DNA from 4 places in the Lederbergia sp. B243.17 genome. Region 3 is predicted to be linked to each of the others. Evidence: riboswitches for the same ligand, from Rfam matches in the RefSeq annotation. Region 3 holds a riboswitch; each other region holds the start of a gene.
What was found. A riboswitch is a leader RNA that binds a small molecule or an ion and turns the genes downstream of it on or off. The one in region 3 is predicted to bind S-adenosylmethionine.
Positions count from the first base shown of each region.

Region 1: it holds a riboswitch for S-adenosylmethionine, as region 3 does, so the genes downstream of both, AC0TWI_RS10125 (acyl-CoA dehydrogenase family protein) here and AC0TWI_RS12935 (methionine ABC transporter ATP-binding protein) in region 3, are expected to answer to the same signal.
Region 2: it holds a riboswitch for S-adenosylmethionine, as region 3 does, so the genes downstream of both, AC0TWI_RS13210 (YezD family protein) here and AC0TWI_RS12935 (methionine ABC transporter ATP-binding protein) in region 3, are expected to answer to the same signal.
Region 4: it holds a riboswitch for S-adenosylmethionine, as region 3 does, so the genes downstream of both, ssuE (NADPH-dependent FMN reductase) here and AC0TWI_RS12935 (methionine ABC transporter ATP-binding protein) in region 3, are expected to answer to the same signal.

Region 1 is NZ_JBWBKF010000055.1:91,307-95,308, forward strand. Features, by position in the region: gene AC0TWI_RS10120 (LLM class flavin-dependent oxidoreductase) at 1-468, opposite strand, end outside; gene AC0TWI_RS10125 (acyl-CoA dehydrogenase family protein) at 458-1,657, opposite strand; SAM riboswitch class I at 1,740-1,848, opposite strand; gene AC0TWI_RS10130 (competence protein ComK) at 2,173-2,784, shown strand; gene AC0TWI_RS10135 (hypothetical protein) at 2,774-3,085, shown strand; gene AC0TWI_RS10140 (glutathione peroxidase) at 3,145-3,624, opposite strand; gene AC0TWI_RS10145 (NADP-dependent oxidoreductase) at 3,681-4,002, opposite strand, start outside.
Region 2 is NZ_JBWBKF010000072.1:3,220-7,221, reverse strand. Features, by position in the region: gene AC0TWI_RS13225 (MetQ/NlpA family ABC transporter substrate-binding protein) at 1-601, opposite strand, end outside; gene AC0TWI_RS13220 (GNAT family N-acetyltransferase) at 604-1,143, opposite strand; gene AC0TWI_RS13215 (LLM class flavin-dependent oxidoreductase) at 1,140-2,156, opposite strand; gene AC0TWI_RS13210 (YezD family protein) at 2,259-2,423, opposite strand; SAM riboswitch class I at 2,497-2,603, opposite strand; gene tatC (twin-arginine translocase subunit TatC) at 2,767-3,522, opposite strand; gene AC0TWI_RS13200 (twin-arginine translocase TatA/TatE family subunit) at 3,538-3,714, opposite strand; gene AC0TWI_RS13195 (redox-sensing transcriptional repressor Rex) at 3,780-4,002, opposite strand, start outside.
Region 3 is NZ_JBWBKF010000071.1:37,758-41,759, reverse strand. Features, by position in the region: gene AC0TWI_RS12945 (MetQ/NlpA family ABC transporter substrate-binding protein) at 1-349, opposite strand, end outside; gene AC0TWI_RS12940 (methionine ABC transporter permease) at 379-1,047, opposite strand; gene AC0TWI_RS12935 (methionine ABC transporter ATP-binding protein) at 1,040-2,068, opposite strand; SAM riboswitch class I at 2,146-2,251, opposite strand; gene AC0TWI_RS12930 (thioredoxin family protein) at 2,357-2,668, opposite strand; gene AC0TWI_RS12925 (toprim domain-containing protein) at 2,678-3,028, opposite strand; gene gcvH (glycine cleavage system protein GcvH) at 3,101-3,484, opposite strand; gene AC0TWI_RS12915 (arsenate reductase family protein) at 3,560-3,925, opposite strand.
Region 4 is NZ_JBWBKF010000089.1:27,692-31,693, forward strand. Features, by position in the region: gene AC0TWI_RS18760 (DUF6054 family protein) at 1-105, opposite strand, end outside; gene ybaK (Cys-tRNA(Pro) deacylase) at 218-700, opposite strand; gene ssuE (NADPH-dependent FMN reductase) at 897-1,454, opposite strand; SAM riboswitch class I at 1,554-1,663, opposite strand; gene AC0TWI_RS18775 (ketopantoate reductase family protein) at 1,744-2,661, opposite strand; gene AC0TWI_RS18780 (hypothetical protein) at 2,797-2,958, shown strand; gene AC0TWI_RS18785 (ROK family protein) at 3,010-3,915, opposite strand.

The DNA.
Region 1 (4,002 bases), on a different contig from region 3:
ATCATGAGCAATCTGTTGTTTCAGTCCGATATTGATCGAAGCACTTTTCAAATATGAGGTGACGACATTCCAGCCGACCCGGCCCTTCGTCAGATGATCGAGTGTCGACATCCGGCGTGCGAACGTATACGGATGTTCATGTGTTACCGATGCCGTTACTCCGAATCCGAGGTGTTCCGTAACGGCAGCCATTACCGGAATCACAAGGAGCGGGTCATTGATCGGCGACTGGACCGCCTGGCGTAGCGCCGCATCCCTCTTCCCCTGATACACGTCATACGGGCCAAGCACATCAGCAAGAAACACCGCATCGAACTTCGCCGCCTCCAGCGTCTTTGCGAGCTCTGCCCAATGTTCCAGATCCTTATATCGGTGCGACTGGTCCTCCGGATGCGACCACAATCCCGGCGACTGGTTGCCCGGACAATTCATGACAAATGCGTTCAGCAAAATTCGTTTATTTCCCATTTTCCTTATCCTCCTCTTCGTTTTCCGGCCATAGCCGATTTCCTCCGAATACAATCTGTTTGCCTATCAGCTCTTTCGCCAGATTATTGGATGGCCCCATAACAATTCCTGCCCTTGCGTCACGGTACAGCCGTTCTAGCTTTCCTTTTTTGTAGCCGTAGCCGCCAGCAACATCCATTGCAATCTGTGCAACCTCATTGGCTGTTTCTGAAGCATGCACCTTAAATTCATAGAGAAGCGTCCTTAGCTCATCGGAAAGATTTTCGCCCGAGCTGACCCAAACATTCAACCGGGATGCGATATCATTTTGCCAGGCAGACAAAGAGTCGACCAATATTTTCGCTTTAGCCAACTGGTGGCGGATAATCTGCTGCTTTCCAGCCGATCTTTTGGCAAAAGCCGCTGCCTCTTCAAAAATTGAAGAGGCTGTTCCGGTCCATGCGGCACCAAGCCCAAAAAGATAGGCATTGCTGTTCTCCACAATCCGCTTGCCTGTCCCCTCCTCGCCGATCAAATCCTCTCGTCCGACCTTTATGCTATTTAACCTTATCGGAGAACTATGATTTCCTCGCACGCCAAGAGCGTCCCAGGTTCCTGTCTCAATTCCTTCCTGTTTTGCATCTACGATAAAGTAACAAAGATCCGAAAATTGTTCTGCTTGGGGTGATCTCGTCTGTAGCACATAAAAGTCTGCAAATCCGCTGCTCGTCGCAAAGGATTTTTCCAAATTGAGCACATATCCATCATCCCCGTATTCAGCCCGGCTGTGACTTAGCCAAAATTGCCCGCCTGATGCACGCTCACTGTTTGCAATCGTTCCGAACTTTCCGGCCCGAAGCGGCTTCAGCCACCGGTTCCACTGATCCTCATTCCCGTAATGATAAATGATTAGCGCAGCGCCAATATTCATTGTGTACACAAGCGCAGTCGAGGGACAGGCCTTCGCAATCTCACGAACAACGATTCCGTATGCCTGATAATCGAGCCCCAGGCCGCCGATTTCTTCCGGCAAAAGCACACTGTTCCATCCTTCCTCGCCGAGCACCCTCATATTTTCCTTTGGGAATTCCCCTTCCCTGTCAATCCTTTCTGCATTGGGCGCGATCACCCGGGATGCCAGCTCTCGAATCTCTGCCTCCACTTCCTCCGGCTTCAGCTTTTCTTTCCTTCTCCTTGTCACCACTGCCATTCGGCAATCCCCCTCTTCTTTTTGAAAATCAAAAAGCCCTTCTCTGCAAAAGATGAGAGAAGGGCAGCTTACATAAACAATCGTCTCATCTTTAGGATCGTAAAACATCCTTCTGAAATTAGCACCGGGCAATCAAATTGCTGGTTGCTGAAGCTTCATCGGGTCAGTCCCTCCGCTTCTCTTGATAAGAAAAAATCGGTATTCACTTGTAAAAGAACCGTAAATTCAACTTGGCTTGAGTATAGTTGATGAATTTTGAATAGTCAATACTTATTTTCCACTTTTTATTTTTCTTTCTTTTATGCCTAGAAGTATCCTTATTCGACAACCATATAAATAAAGTTTTGTAAAAGTATAGAATTATTTGTAAATTTTATGTATAGTGGTAAATAGGTTCCAGTATAAAAGACCTGCCGCTCTACCCCTTAGTCAACATACCTCCATGTTTATTCCTTATCAGAACGGCAGGCTCACAGCAAGAGTGGGACCGAAATATGGAGATAGGGGAGAGAGCAATGTCAAAGTACTATATTATTAACCAGAATACCGCCATGATACGCGGAGAATTCGATGATCACGGCAACTGTATTTCTTCAGTACTTGAGTGCGGGAAGCTTATGAAAGTGAAGCAATCACCGCGGGAAATTTTGAATCAGAGCTTACAATACCACGGAACATGCCTACAAAGCGCGGCCAGGGCAACGAAACTTGCATTGGGTAATATTCAGATGCCTCCTGTCAAAATCAGCCGGAGTCTGAATATGTACTGGCTGATGATTTATTCGGCAGAACGGGAAGACAACTGCCTGCTGGCACTTGACCATATCGATCATAACGAAAAATCCTCACAACATCCGGATAAGACGCTCGTTCACTTTAAAGACGGCGGCTCCACTCTGATAGATATCAGTATCACCCGTTTTGAAAACAGGGTGAACAACACACGGAAACTCAAATCGATTTTTGACAATCGTGCAAAAAACGACGGCATATTGAATCGGCGCTATATGATTGTGAAAGAAAGCAATGGACGGTACTACCGGAAAGAAAAGAGCCCACCGTCAGGTTCAGGCGGAAATCGTTCCAGGCTGCCAGACCGGATTGACCGGGAATACAATGACATATAGTCATGATAAAATGCAGCCGTCCGATCACGGATTCATCGAAATCCGGATGGGCAAACTTCATACCGAAATTGAGTTTTTCGTCTATCCAGAGTACTTTAAAGCTTTCGCCCATTATTATTACAAAAGCGGGGACAGCATTATCGGATCCGGAACAGGATCTGATGTACAGACAGCGATCAAACTCGCCGTCCTCAATTTAAAAAGCGAGCTGGAAGAACACGCTAGCAGGGGTTCGGTTTTTGCTACCATCCATCCGCAGACGAAAAGAGTCGCCATCGTCTCTTTTCAAAAAAAGTGCTGATCGCCTCCTAACTTAAAAAGACACCAATCCTCGGAAGGATTGGTGTCCTTGTTGCCAGCTTAGGCCTCAAGCGCTTTTTCAATATCGGAAGCAATTTTTTCGGGCTTGGTTTGTGGAGAAAAACGGTCAATTACATTCCCGTTCTTGTCGATAAGGAATTTGGTGAAATTCCACTTGATATCATCCGTCAGCAATCCTTTTGCTTCCTTCGTCAAGTATTGGAATAACGGATGGGCATCTTTTCCTTTGACATCAACTTTGCTGAACATAGGAAAGCTCACTCCGTAGTTCAGCTGACAGAACTCGACAATCTCGCTGTTGCTGCCAGGATCCTGGCTTCCGAACTGGTTACAAGGAAAGCCAAGGACAACAAAACCCTGCTCTTTGTATGTCGTATAAAGCTTCTCCAGCCCTTCGAACTGTGGGGTAAAGCCGCATTTGCTCGCCGTATTGACGATCAAAAGCACATTTCCCTGATAATCCCCCAACGATTTCTCCTCTCCCGAAATCGTATTTGCCGCAAAATCATATACGCCCATTCCCTCATCTCCTAAAAAAATCATTCATCGAGAACCAGCTTTTATCTACCTTCCCATCAAAACTTTGCGTACTCCGGATCGGCGACCTTCACAATCTGTTTTCCGAGATTGGTCCCCTTAAACAGGCCATGAAACGCATCCGGCGTATTTTCAAAGCCTTCAACAATCGTTTCCTCATATTTCAGTTTGCCTTCACCAAGCCATTTGCCGAGCTGTGCACCAGCCTCTTTGAATCCGGAAGCATATTTGCCAACGGTAAAACCTTGTATTAGTGAACTTGTTTTAATCAAAATCGTTTGGACGCGCGGCCCAATGTCCTCACCTGTCACGTTATAAGAAGAAATCGTGCCACAAAGCGGAATGCGGGCATTGTCGTTC
Region 2 (4,002 bases), on a different contig from region 3:
TGATCGCCGCCGCTTCCACATCATCAAGGGAATGGACGAGTACAGCTGAATCGACGGGAACAAATTCAATGTTTTTCTCGTTTTTTACAATGTCCCCGAGCAGATAATCCCCGGATTTTTCCTTTAGTTCAATCACTTTATGGGCAGCCAGCAGTTCCAGAGCCCGGGAAAAGTTCACCGGATCCTTTGGCAATGAGACTTTCGCTCCTTCGGACAGGTCTTCTATCGAGTCGATTTCTTTTGAATAGACGCCGAACGGCTCAATATGAATGCCTTTTACTTCAACCAAATCCAGGCCGCTGTCCTTATTCACCTGGTTCAAGTACGGCGTATGCTGAAAGAAGTTGACATCCAGTTGGCCATCTGCTGTCTGCTGATTGATCTGAATGCCGTCGCTCACAATCGACACATCCAGCTTGATCCCTTCCTTTTCCAGCTCCAGCTCGATGAATTCCAGAATTTCCGCATGCGGCGTGGAGGAAGCGGCGATTTTCAGAACGGTCTCTTTGCCTTCCGCCGACGTCTCCTTCTTGGCAGCGGCACAGCCCCCCGTCACGCTTAATACGGCAACTAGCAACAGTCCAACAACACGGTTTTTCAATTTCATCTTTCTTCCCCCTTATTTTGAATGTCGTATCGATAACATTTGATCGGATAGTCACCGCCGGCAAGGTCATAGCACGGCTCACGCCGGTAACCGAAAGCTTCGTATAGTTTTACAGCCTTTTCCATCGTGTCGGTCGTATGCAGAAAAATACTCTTTTTACCGCACTCTTTTGCATGTTGTACCGCTGCAGTGAGGAGCTTTCTTGCGGCTCCCCCGCCCCGCGCATCCGGATGCACGCCGAGGAAGCGGATGATCGGGGAGTCGATTGTGAGCGGCCAGTCTCTATAGGCGATGTCAGACGAAGGGAACACCTGGATGCTTCCAACAATCCGACCCTCCTGCTCAGCGATAAACACGCGGCCCTCATCGGAGCGGCCGACAGACAGGACGAGCTCTTTTGCATACGCCGGCCACTTCTCCGGGCCGAATATCCGTTTGAACTGCCAGTAGCTCTCCAAAAGCATCCGCTGAACCTCTTGCCTTTCACCGATCGCCATTTCCCGGATCAAAACGGTATGCTCCACTGTGCTTTTCATATGAACACCTCTTCCTCTAAGAATGATTCCTTGCTTATCGGTTCTGGCCGTAACAGTTCAAACGATCGGTATCGTTCCGCCTCTCTGCGAATCGGTGTGTGAAGAATGAATTCATGGATACCGTAAGCGTGGTGCAGCCGGTCCAGCTCTGCCTTCACCTCCTCTGGCGATCCGGCAATCATTCCCGCTTCCAAGCTTTCCGTCTCAAACGGCTCCTTCGCCTGTTCTCCATAGGCAAGCACTTGTTCATAAGATTGGACGGTCAATCTTGCACTGTTTCGGGGTTTGATGGCGAACAGCCTGTTTTCCTCGGCAATTTTTTTCGCTTCCTTGCCGTCCGAGGCTGCCAGCACAGAAACGGCAGCGACGATTTTCCCTTCCGGGTAGCCTGCGGTATACGCGGAGACTGCTTCCTTCAGCACATCCTCACCGCCAGCAAGGAACTTCGCAAAAACGAGATTGACCTTTTCCTTTGCCGCCAATTCGGCGCTGGACGCACTGCCTCCGAGCAGGAAGATTTCCGGTTTAACGGTCGGCTGTGGATAAGCCTGGATTCCCGCAAGCCGATGGTCTTCTGCGACATTTTGGTCAACAAGCTGTTTTAAGAATGATAGTTTCTCTTCAAAGCTTGCACCGACTTGGCCATCGCGCAGTGCTTCGGTGGATAGCGGGAATCCCCCTGGCGATTTCCCAACTCCGAGATCCACTCTGCCAGGGGCAAGTGACGCCAAGACGTGAAAATTCTCGGCTACTTTATAAGGGCTGTAGTGCTGCAGCATGATTCCCCCTGCTCCGATTTTGATCGTGCTCGTGCGGGCGAGCAGATGGGCGATCAGCACCTCGGGGGATGAGCCGGCAATCCCCTTCATCTGATGATGCTCTGCCACCCAGAATCGGTCGTACCCCCATTCCTCTGCCTTCCTCGCAAGCCTCGTCGTCTTCTGCAATGCGTCCGCCCCTGTATCTCCGGGGAATACCGGGCTTTGATCCAGAATTCCTACTTTGTAGGTCATGGCTTCTCCCTCCTTTGAATGAAAAAAAGACATCTCACCACCTTTAATAAGGATGGGAAGATGCCTTTAGTTGTCTAATCGGCTCTCTTTATTTTTTGTGATTTACAATGATTTTCGTTCCTTTGCCTTGAGCGGGTACCGCTTTTTCTCCGTTGTCTCAATCTGAGTGATCTGCCCTTCGTGCACAGTGATGACAAGTGATCCATATTCGAGCTTTTGCAAGGCGGCCATAATGTCCTTCAGCACACTTGCCTTTTCAGTTGCCATTCGCATCCCTCCAAGTGTAAAAAAACCTCTTCTGAAAATAAGAAGAGGTTTGGGTCCATAAAAAAATGGTCTCTTCTTATCTTTCAGGCATTGCTCATACCTGCTGGAATTGGCACAGTACCTAATAGGTCTGCTGCCGAGGCTTCAAAGGGCCAGTCCCTCCACCTCTCTGGATAAGAAAACTCGTATTCAGTTGGCTGATGCTCTCCGTGTGGGAGTGACCTCATCTTACCCCAAGCAGAATCTTCCGTCAATAGGAAAAACAATAAGTTTTTTAAAATCCGATTGGTTTACTTGTATTTATCGCAAAAAAAACAGCGTCCCCTCTTCAGGACGCCGGTTTCTATTCTAGATTGGATTCACGTTTCCGTTGTTCTTCTGCAGCCAGCACTTTCCGGTAGCCGACTTTCGCCACACCAATGCTGATTTCATAAAGGATGAGCAGCGGCACCGTCACCATCATGTGGGAGACCACATCAGGCGGCGTAATGAAAGCTGCAATCACCAGCAGAATGAAATACGCGTATTTGCGCGTCCGGATCAAAAAGTCCGGTGTGATGATTCCGAGCCTCGTCAAGAAGAGCATGACGACAGGCAATTGGAACAATAGTCCGAACGGAAGTGTAATTTGAAACAAAAATTGGAAGTATTCATTGATGCCAATCGTCGTTTGGATGTCCATGTTGCCGGACAAACCGAGCATAAACTTGATGACGAACGGAAACAGGACAAAATATGAAAAGGCAACCCCTGCGATAAAAAGGAGAAATGCAAACGGGATATAGGCTAATGTTGCCCTCCGCTCCTTTTCCAGCAGACCGGGAGAAATGAATGACCATAGCTGGTACAAAATAACCGGTGATGTCAAAATGATTCCCATGACAAATACCATTTTCATATAAACTTTGAACGGATCGGTTACCCGAAATGCGTTCATCGTCAGCTCACTTGCTATGTCCGCATTCTGGACGATGCGGATCAGCGGCTGTGCAAAAAAGAAACTGGCGATTACTGCCAATACGAAGAAAACGACTATGATGATCAGCCGTTTTCGCAGTTCGCCTATATGTTCAAAAATCGTCATTTCATTCTGACTCATAGTTGTTTCATCCTATCATTGGCCGGCGTCTTTTTTGTCCTTCTCATCATCTTCACCCAGGCCCTTTGTTGCGTTCTTAAACTCACGCAGCGTATTGCCGGCAGCCTTGCCAAGCTCAGGTAATTTTTTCGGGCCAAAAATCAATATTGCGACAAATGCAATGATCATCAAGCTTCCTGCACCTGCTCCCATTGCGCCCACCTCCTTCTAATAGATATAGTGTAACGGAAAACAAGCCTTTTGGCTATCTGCAGTTTTTATATATCCTGTGAATTTTCCGTGTCGCCGCTCTCTTCATTCGTATAGTTTTTCAAGAAGTAGATGAGCGACTGCAGTTCGACTGCCAAATCAATGTGGTGCACCCGAATCGATGGCGGCACCGACAGCCTCGCTGGCGTGAAATTAAGAATTCCTTTTACATTCGTGTTCCTCAGCCTGTCGGTAATCGGCTGCGCTGAACTCGCCGGCACGGTCAGGATG
Region 3 (4,002 bases):
CAAAATCATAACCGTGATCAGCCATTTGGCTCTTCAAATACGGGATGTGCTGAAAGTAGTTTGCGTCAATTTCCTTCGATTCCAATGCTTCGTTCGGCAAAACATAGTCCTGGAACACTTCAACTTCCAAATCAATGCCTTTATCCTTCAAAAGCGGTTTCGCCTTTTCAAGAATCTCGGCATGCGGCACATTTGAAGCCCCGACGATCAGCTTGCTGCTTTCCTTTTCCCCTGCAGATTCACTTCCGCTATTTCCATCAGATGATTCATTCTTATCCCCGCCAGTTCCGCATGCTGCGAGTGCAGCAGCCAAAACAAGGACAAACAGACCCAGTAGCCACTTCTTCATTTTCTCTTCTCCTCCGTCGACAGGCGCGTTCAGCGCTTATCTAGTTTTTTTGTAATGAAATCTCCAATGAATTGGATGATAAACACGATTACCAGTACGATGATTGTTGCCACAAGCGTGACATCGTGTCTCGTCCGCTGGAATCCTTCCAGATAGGCAAGGTTCCCGAGACCGCCTGCGCCGATTACCCCAGCCATTGCCGTATAACCGACAAGAGCGATCGCTGTAACTGTAATCCCAGATATGAGCGCCGGCATTGACTCTGGCAGCAATACTTTAAAGATGATTGTACTTGTTTTTGCACCCATTGCTTTTGCCGCTTCAATCACGCCCTTGTCAATCTCGCGCAGCCCGATTTCCACCATCCTTGCATAGAAAGGAGCAGCACCGATGATTAGCGACACCAAAGCGGCATTTTCACCCCTCATCGTACCGAGCAGGAATTTCGTAAACGGGATGAGCAGCACAATCAAAATGATGAAAGGAATCGATCTGAATATGTTGACGACTGCTGACGTGACCGTGTTTAGAAATCCGTTTTGCCAAATATTCCCCTTTGATGAAAGGAAGAGCAGCAGACCAAGCGCAATGCCTAGGATAAATGTTGCCACTACGGACATTCCCGTCATGTAGAGCGTCTGCTTTGTAGCAATCCACATTTTCGCCCAATCGACATTAGGCAGTAATGTCTCAAACATTTGCACTCACCGCCTCTACGCCGACTTCCTGTACGTGCAAAAATTCCATCGCCCGGTTAAGCTCAGCTTCATCCCCGTCAATGTGGACATACAGCACACCGTATGCTCCATTCTGCGTTTGGGATATATTTCCTTGCAGAATGCTGACGGTCAGCTCGAACCCTCTGATCAATTCAGTGATGACCGGCTGCTCGGCAGCTTTTCCGAAAAAGGTCAGCTTGATGGTTTTCCCATCCGGGCTGCCTGCCAGAGGAGCTTCGGAAGCTTCATCCGACTCGTTTCGGCCCGATACCTGTTTGACGAACTTCTTTGTGATGTCGGCTTTCGGCTGCCTGAAAATATCGAGCACATTTCCAACTTCAACGACACGGCCGCTCTCCATCACCGCTACCCGGTGGCAGATCTTCCGGATGACGTGCATTTCATGCGTGATCAGCACGATTGTCAGGCCAAATTCTTTATTGATGCTGACAAGCAGGTCGAGGATCGACTCTGTCGTTTGCGGGTCGAGTGCTGATGTCGCTTCATCACAAAGGAGAACCTTCGGATTATTGGCCAGCGCTCTGGCAATGCCGACACGCTGCTTCTGGCCGCCGCTCAACTGCTGAGGGTACGCATCCTCCCGGCCATCCAATCCGACGAGACGGATTAACTCCTTTACCCGCTTCTTCCTCTCCTGTGCAGGAACCCCTGCGATTTCAAGTGGAAAAGCGATATTCTCGCCTACCGTCCGCGACCAAAGCAGATTAAAATGCTGGAATATCATCCCGATATTTTGTCTCGCTTTCCGCAATTCGCCGCCCTTAATCTTCGAAACTTCCATTCCTTCGACAGAGACGGAACCGGACGTTGGAATCTCCAATCCGTTCAGCATACGGATGAGCGTACTTTTTCCGGCTCCAGAATATCCGATTACCCCGAAAATCTCTCCTTTTTGAATATCGAGCGAGACTTCGTCAACCGCTTGGATTTCGCCGCTTTTTGTTGTAAAAAGCTTACTGGCATTTTTAATACTAATCATAAGCTCACCCAATTTCCCAAAAAAATAAAAAGCCTTCCAGCATAAGAGCAGAAAGGCGTAGGTTCGTAGTAAGTCCTTTCTCATCTCTCCGAGCAAATTGCTCAGTGTGAATTGGCACCATTTCAATAAATTGACGGTTGCCGGGTATCATCGGGCACATCCCTCCACCTCTCTCGATAAGAGTAACAATATTAAATTACTTTAGCTATACATGTGATTTTAGCATGGGGGTTTTTATTCGTCAACTTGATCGGTCAGAAAAAAAGATTCCACCCTTCCCTTTTTCTTCTAGCCGAGATAGCTGCGGATTTTTTCCTGGAGGTAAGGGACCGAGTGAAACGCGTAGATTTTTTCTTGCAACTGGCCATTTTGAAAAATGAGGAGGCAAGGAACACTTTCTATCTGAAAACGCTCCGCAATCTCAGGCAGATAGTTTAAGTCGGCCTTCCCAAACCGTGCCTCAGGAATCAGATAGGAAGTAACCTCTATCATTTTCCCGGCTACCTGGCATGTTCCGCATAGAGGGGTGTATAAATAGACGAGGACGGTTTCCTCGCCTTCACTTGAACTTATGATTTCTTCTTTTGTCCATTCTTCCATAGATGCAGTTCATCCTTCCAAAAATTCAGCATGGACATCAATGCCTGCGCTGATCAGCACCGAAGCAAGATGGCGATATGGCGCGGCAGCTACTTCTTTAAAGGTCCTGTCGATATACATATGGCTTGCTTCCGGAAATTCGCGTCGGAATTGCTTACGCAAACTCTCTCCGGAGGCATCGGCGTCGACAAGAATATAAATGTCTTTTCCGTCCATCTCATCAATCAGTTCATCAAGCCGGGCCATGCTGATTGTCCCGTTCGTGCAAATGATTTGAACCGGTTCACTGATGATTTTCCGAATCTTTTTCTTGTCGCTTAAACCCTCTACAATGATGACCTTTTCCGGATCTATGTCCATTCCTTCATCTCCATGGCAATGTTCATATATGAAAAGCAATGCACCTGGATGGCAGTCCGGGTGCATACTGTATTAGGCTTCGTTTGTCATATTGCTGTATTCTTCTGCAGTCATAAGACTTTCAAATTCACCGCGGTCGGATGGTTCGATGACGATCATCCACGCTTTTTCATATGGTGATTCGTTTACGAATTCAGGGCTGTCGCTCAGTTCTTCATTCACTTCGACAACTTTGCCGCTGATCGGAGCATAGAGCTCTGATACTGTTTTAACGGATTCCACGCTGCCGAACGGCTCGTCCGCTGTCACTGTGTCACCCACTTCAGGAAGCTCGACAAAAACGATGTCGCCAAGCTCGGCTTGGGCAAAATGTGTGATGCCGATGCGGACCTTGTCCCCTTCTTCTTTTACCCATTCATGTTCTTCGGAGTATTTCAATTCATTTGGTGTGCTCATCCATATCCCTCCATCCTTTTCTTCTATTTAAATGTACATAATGCAGGTCGGTAAATCAAGAGAACAATCTATCGTTCACTTGCCTGCTTTTCCCCATTGCTCCGCAAATTGCTCTTCGTTAAACCCGACGGTTACTCTTTCGCCGTCTGTGACGATCGGCCGTTTCAGCAGCATCCCGTCGCTTGCCAGCCATTCGAACATTTCATCCTGCGAAGCCGTTTTGATTTTATCCTTCAATCCCAATTCCCTGTACTTTTGCCCGCTTGTGTTGAAAAACTTCTTCAATTCCAATCCGCTCTTCTCGTACAGGACACGAATCTCCTCTTTTGTCGGTGTTTCTTCTACTATATGTATCTCCTCAAAGCTGATCCCGTGCTCCTCAAGCCACTTTTTGGCTTTCCGGCATGTACCGCACGGCGGGTAGGAATAGACTTTCAGCAATGCAATCGTCTCCTTCATACTATAGTTGCGGGGCAGCCCGCACAGGAAAATACCGGCCGACTGGCGGCCGGTATTGC
Region 4 (4,002 bases), on a different contig from region 3:
GCTGTCCACCAGTGTCCCGCTTACATTCCGCTCCAAAATCTTCTGTTCGATAATATCTCGTGCCACTGACGGGGTAACGGTTACCTTAAAGTTGGTGATTGCCATCTTCCTCTCCCCTTTCTTTCCCTCTTTTACGGTTTAGCATGCAGAAAGTTTCAGCCCACGGTCTACACGAAAAAAGCGGCTCCTCCCCTGCTAGGGTAGTGCCGCTTTTACTCTATCCTTCTGTCGCAAACTCAGTAAACATTCCACCTGTTGCCCGTTGCAAATCTGCTGGAGCGATCTCCATCTGCAGCCCGCGTTTGCCTGCCGAGACGACCATTGTTTCCAGATTTTCAGCCTCTGCCTCAATAAAAACCGGGTATGCTTTGAGCATGCCGATCGGCGAGCAGCCGCCCCGGATATAGCCTGTCGTTTTCTCCAGATCCTTCATCGGCAACATTTCAACCTTTTTATTACCACTTCCCCTGGCCAGCGCTTTCAGATCAATCTCCTTCATTGAAGGCAGGCAGGCGACAATCACACCGGTCTTATCACCGACTGCAACAAGCGTTTTGAAAACCGGTAAACCCGCAGTCTCTGCTGCATTTTCTTCATCCTGCCGGTCCTCTTTCCACGGATACTCATGCACCTCATACTGGATATGTGCTGCATCCAAAATTCGCATCGCATTCGTTTTATGCAGTTTTTTCTTCTTCATGCCGATCCCTTCTTCATATGAATTTAGATTAGGATAGCATGAATGCCGATTTTGGGGAAAGAAGAAAGCTGCATACTTCACAAGATTCAAATCAATTTTATTGTCTGGCACCTTGTTAAATCCATTTATTCCGCCTTCGGAAACACATTTTTTATTTGTCAGTCGATCTCATAATTGATTAAAAACCGGCGCCTTCTCAAATCGTATAGTATTCCGGTATCTCACGATTCTGCTTTTCAATGATCTCCAAAAAATAGCCGAGCTGCTTCTTCGTCCGCTGTAATGTGTCCACATCGAGGATGGGAATCGGCCTTTCTTTATCGATGTCAATATCAGTCAGATAGACGCCCTTCAGATTCTGCCCTTTCAAGGTCGACAGCAATGGCTTCAACGAAAATTCCAATGCGAGAAGATGCGATTTGCTGCCGCCGGTCATGATTGGAAGAATCGGCTTTCCTTCCAAAATGTCCTGCGGAAGCAGATCGACCAGCGCTTTCAGCACACCGGAATACGCCGCTTTGTATACGGGGGAACCGACGATGACCCCTTTGGCGTTGCGGATCTTTTCAGCAATCTCCCCGATGACCGGACTGTCATAAGCCGCCTCGAATAATACTGATTGCGGCACATCCCGGACAGACAAATGGGTTACGCTGATCCCTCTTTCCTCCAACAGCTTACCTAGAAATTTCAGTACAAGCTCAGACCTTGATTGGTGTTGCGGGCTTCCCGATATGATGACGATTTCGCTCATTTGCTCTCATCCTTTCTTTTCCGATAAAATTTTTTCCAATAGAAAAAGCCTTCTCCCGTATGATGAGAGAAGGCTCGGCATGCTATATGCGGCATTCGTTTCTCATCTTTAGAATACAGATTGTATTCTTCTGAAATTAGCACCATACAAATAATTTGCTGGTTGCTGAGGTGTCATCGGGTCAGTCCCTCGGCCTCTCTTGATAAGAATCGCTATTCAATTGAAAAATGAACTTAGTATGAAGTATAGTCAGACAATACCGAAAAGTCAACTGCAACTTTTAAAACTTTTATAATCTGGCCTTCTCATATACTTTCAGATTAGCATAAATCAGCGCAAGCTTTGGTGTCCCGATTCCTTTCTCCGCAGCAGCTGCGAGAAGCGATCGATAAAAATGGTCTCCTTCGGTAGGAAGCCCCTTTTCCATATCCCGTTGCATGGAGGATTTCATTTCTTCTCCCATGCTGCTGATCTTGTCGAAAACAGCCGACTGCAGAGCATCCGTGATTGGTGCGTCCAATACTTTCATGACAGCAATCAGCTCTCCGATGACATCCTTAATGGCCGACTCTCCTTCAACTGTTGCACGGATCGGGCCGATCGGCGCCCTCATGAGCGAGGTAATGCCGGAAAATGTCGCGATGAACAGATATTTTTCCCACATATCCTTCAAGATTGTTTCACTGTAACGGAAATTCGCCTTCGTTCCTTCGAATGCAGCCCGCAGTTCCTTGATGCGGTCGGTCGACTCCCCGTTCCGTTCACCGAACACCAGGTCATGGGACGGGCTTTTTTGCAGAATCCTTCCTTCGTCATCGAGAGTCGTTTCGATAAAGCACATTCCGCCAATTACACGATCAGCACCAAATTCAGCAATCAGTTCGTCCATATGGGCTATGCCATTCAGCAGCGGGACGACCATCGTCTCCTTACCGACATATGGTCTGATATCATCGATGGCCGATTGAAGATGATACGCTTTAGTAGCAATCAATACCGCATCGAACGAATCCGCCTCGTCCCCGGTTGAAATCATTTTCGGCTGAAAAGTAAAGTCTCCGTTAATGCTTTTGATTACAAGCCCCTTTTGCTCGAGCGACTCGCGGCGTTTTTTTCGGACAAGAAATGTGACGTCCTCCCCTTTTTCCACAAGCCTTCCCCCAAAATAACCGCCGATTGCCCCGGCGCCCACGACTAGAATCCTCATCTGCTTTCCCCCTTCTATTCCATTTACTCTTGCACTCATTATAACGAATCGGATTGAACGGGGAAAATATCGGGTATTGTACGGAGTAAAATCTGCTAAAAGGCAAATAGTAAAAGGACGATTGGAGGGTTGGAAATGAAGGAAGATGAACGGTTGTACCGGACCGGCCAGGGTGTGCCGGCAGAAGGCACTTATATTTGCCAATCCGGAGAAAAAGCGACTTTCAAAGACGGCGAAGACTTTCCGGTCTGCCCGGTGAAAAATGAAGATACGTACTGGAAACACGATAACGAATAATCGAAAAAGCGGCCAGAACCGTTTCCCTGGGGAAAACGGGCTGGCCGCTTTTCATTCTGCTGATGCCCAGACAGACAATCCCGCGCCGACAACACCGTTATCCTGCTTTAGGCAGCTGATGCTCATCCTGTTGAGCAGATGCTGCTGTTCAGGCAATTGATAGTTTTTTAGACGATCTTTGATCATTTCGAGCAAAAAAGGGTTGTTTACGATGACGCTTCCACCGAATACAAGCTGGTGCGGGTCGAGCAGGGAGGAGATCGAGTACAGCCCTTGCGCAATGTTATCTGCGACTTCCCGAACCACCTCTATTGCCTGAAGGTCTCCCTCTTTAAACCTGCGGAACAATGCCTTCGCATCAATTGCTTCTCCGGTCCATTCACTCGCAGCCCGGCCAATTGCAGGTCCGGCCGCCACTTTTTCAAGAGGCTGATTTTCTCCTCCGGCCGCTTTGGACAGCACGGGCACAAGTCCAAGTTCACCGGCAAATCCTGCTCCCCTGAAAAACTCCCCTTTATGGATGATCGAGCAGGAAATGCCTGTGCTTATCGTCACATAAACAAAGGTCTCGTCATGCCCCGCCTTGGCATCCTTCCATTCTGCATATGCGGCCACATATACATCATTATCAATGACAACACGGCCGACCCCAGTATATTCACGCAGTTTTTCGGCCACTGGATAGCCCGCCCAAGGCAGGTTATTCTGAAAGACGGCGATGCCCGCTTGTCGGTCCACCTTTCCCGGCACACCTGCTCCGATGCCGTCGATATCCCGCCAAGAGAGGGAGGCCGCTTGCAGCGACTTTTCTGCTGCTTCGACAACCTTCTCGAACATTTTATTTTTATCTGAGGGATCACTCTCCACTTCAAAGCGATAAAGCAACTCCCCTTCTTCTGTTACGATCCCCGCAGCAATCTTTGTTCCGCCTATATCAATTCCAAGCGCTTTTTTCAAATGATTCTCTCCTTCTCCAAGGATTTTTTCCCGGTTATGTAATATGCGCCTTCCACTAAAGCTCTTACCGACAAGCTTTCAAAAGAA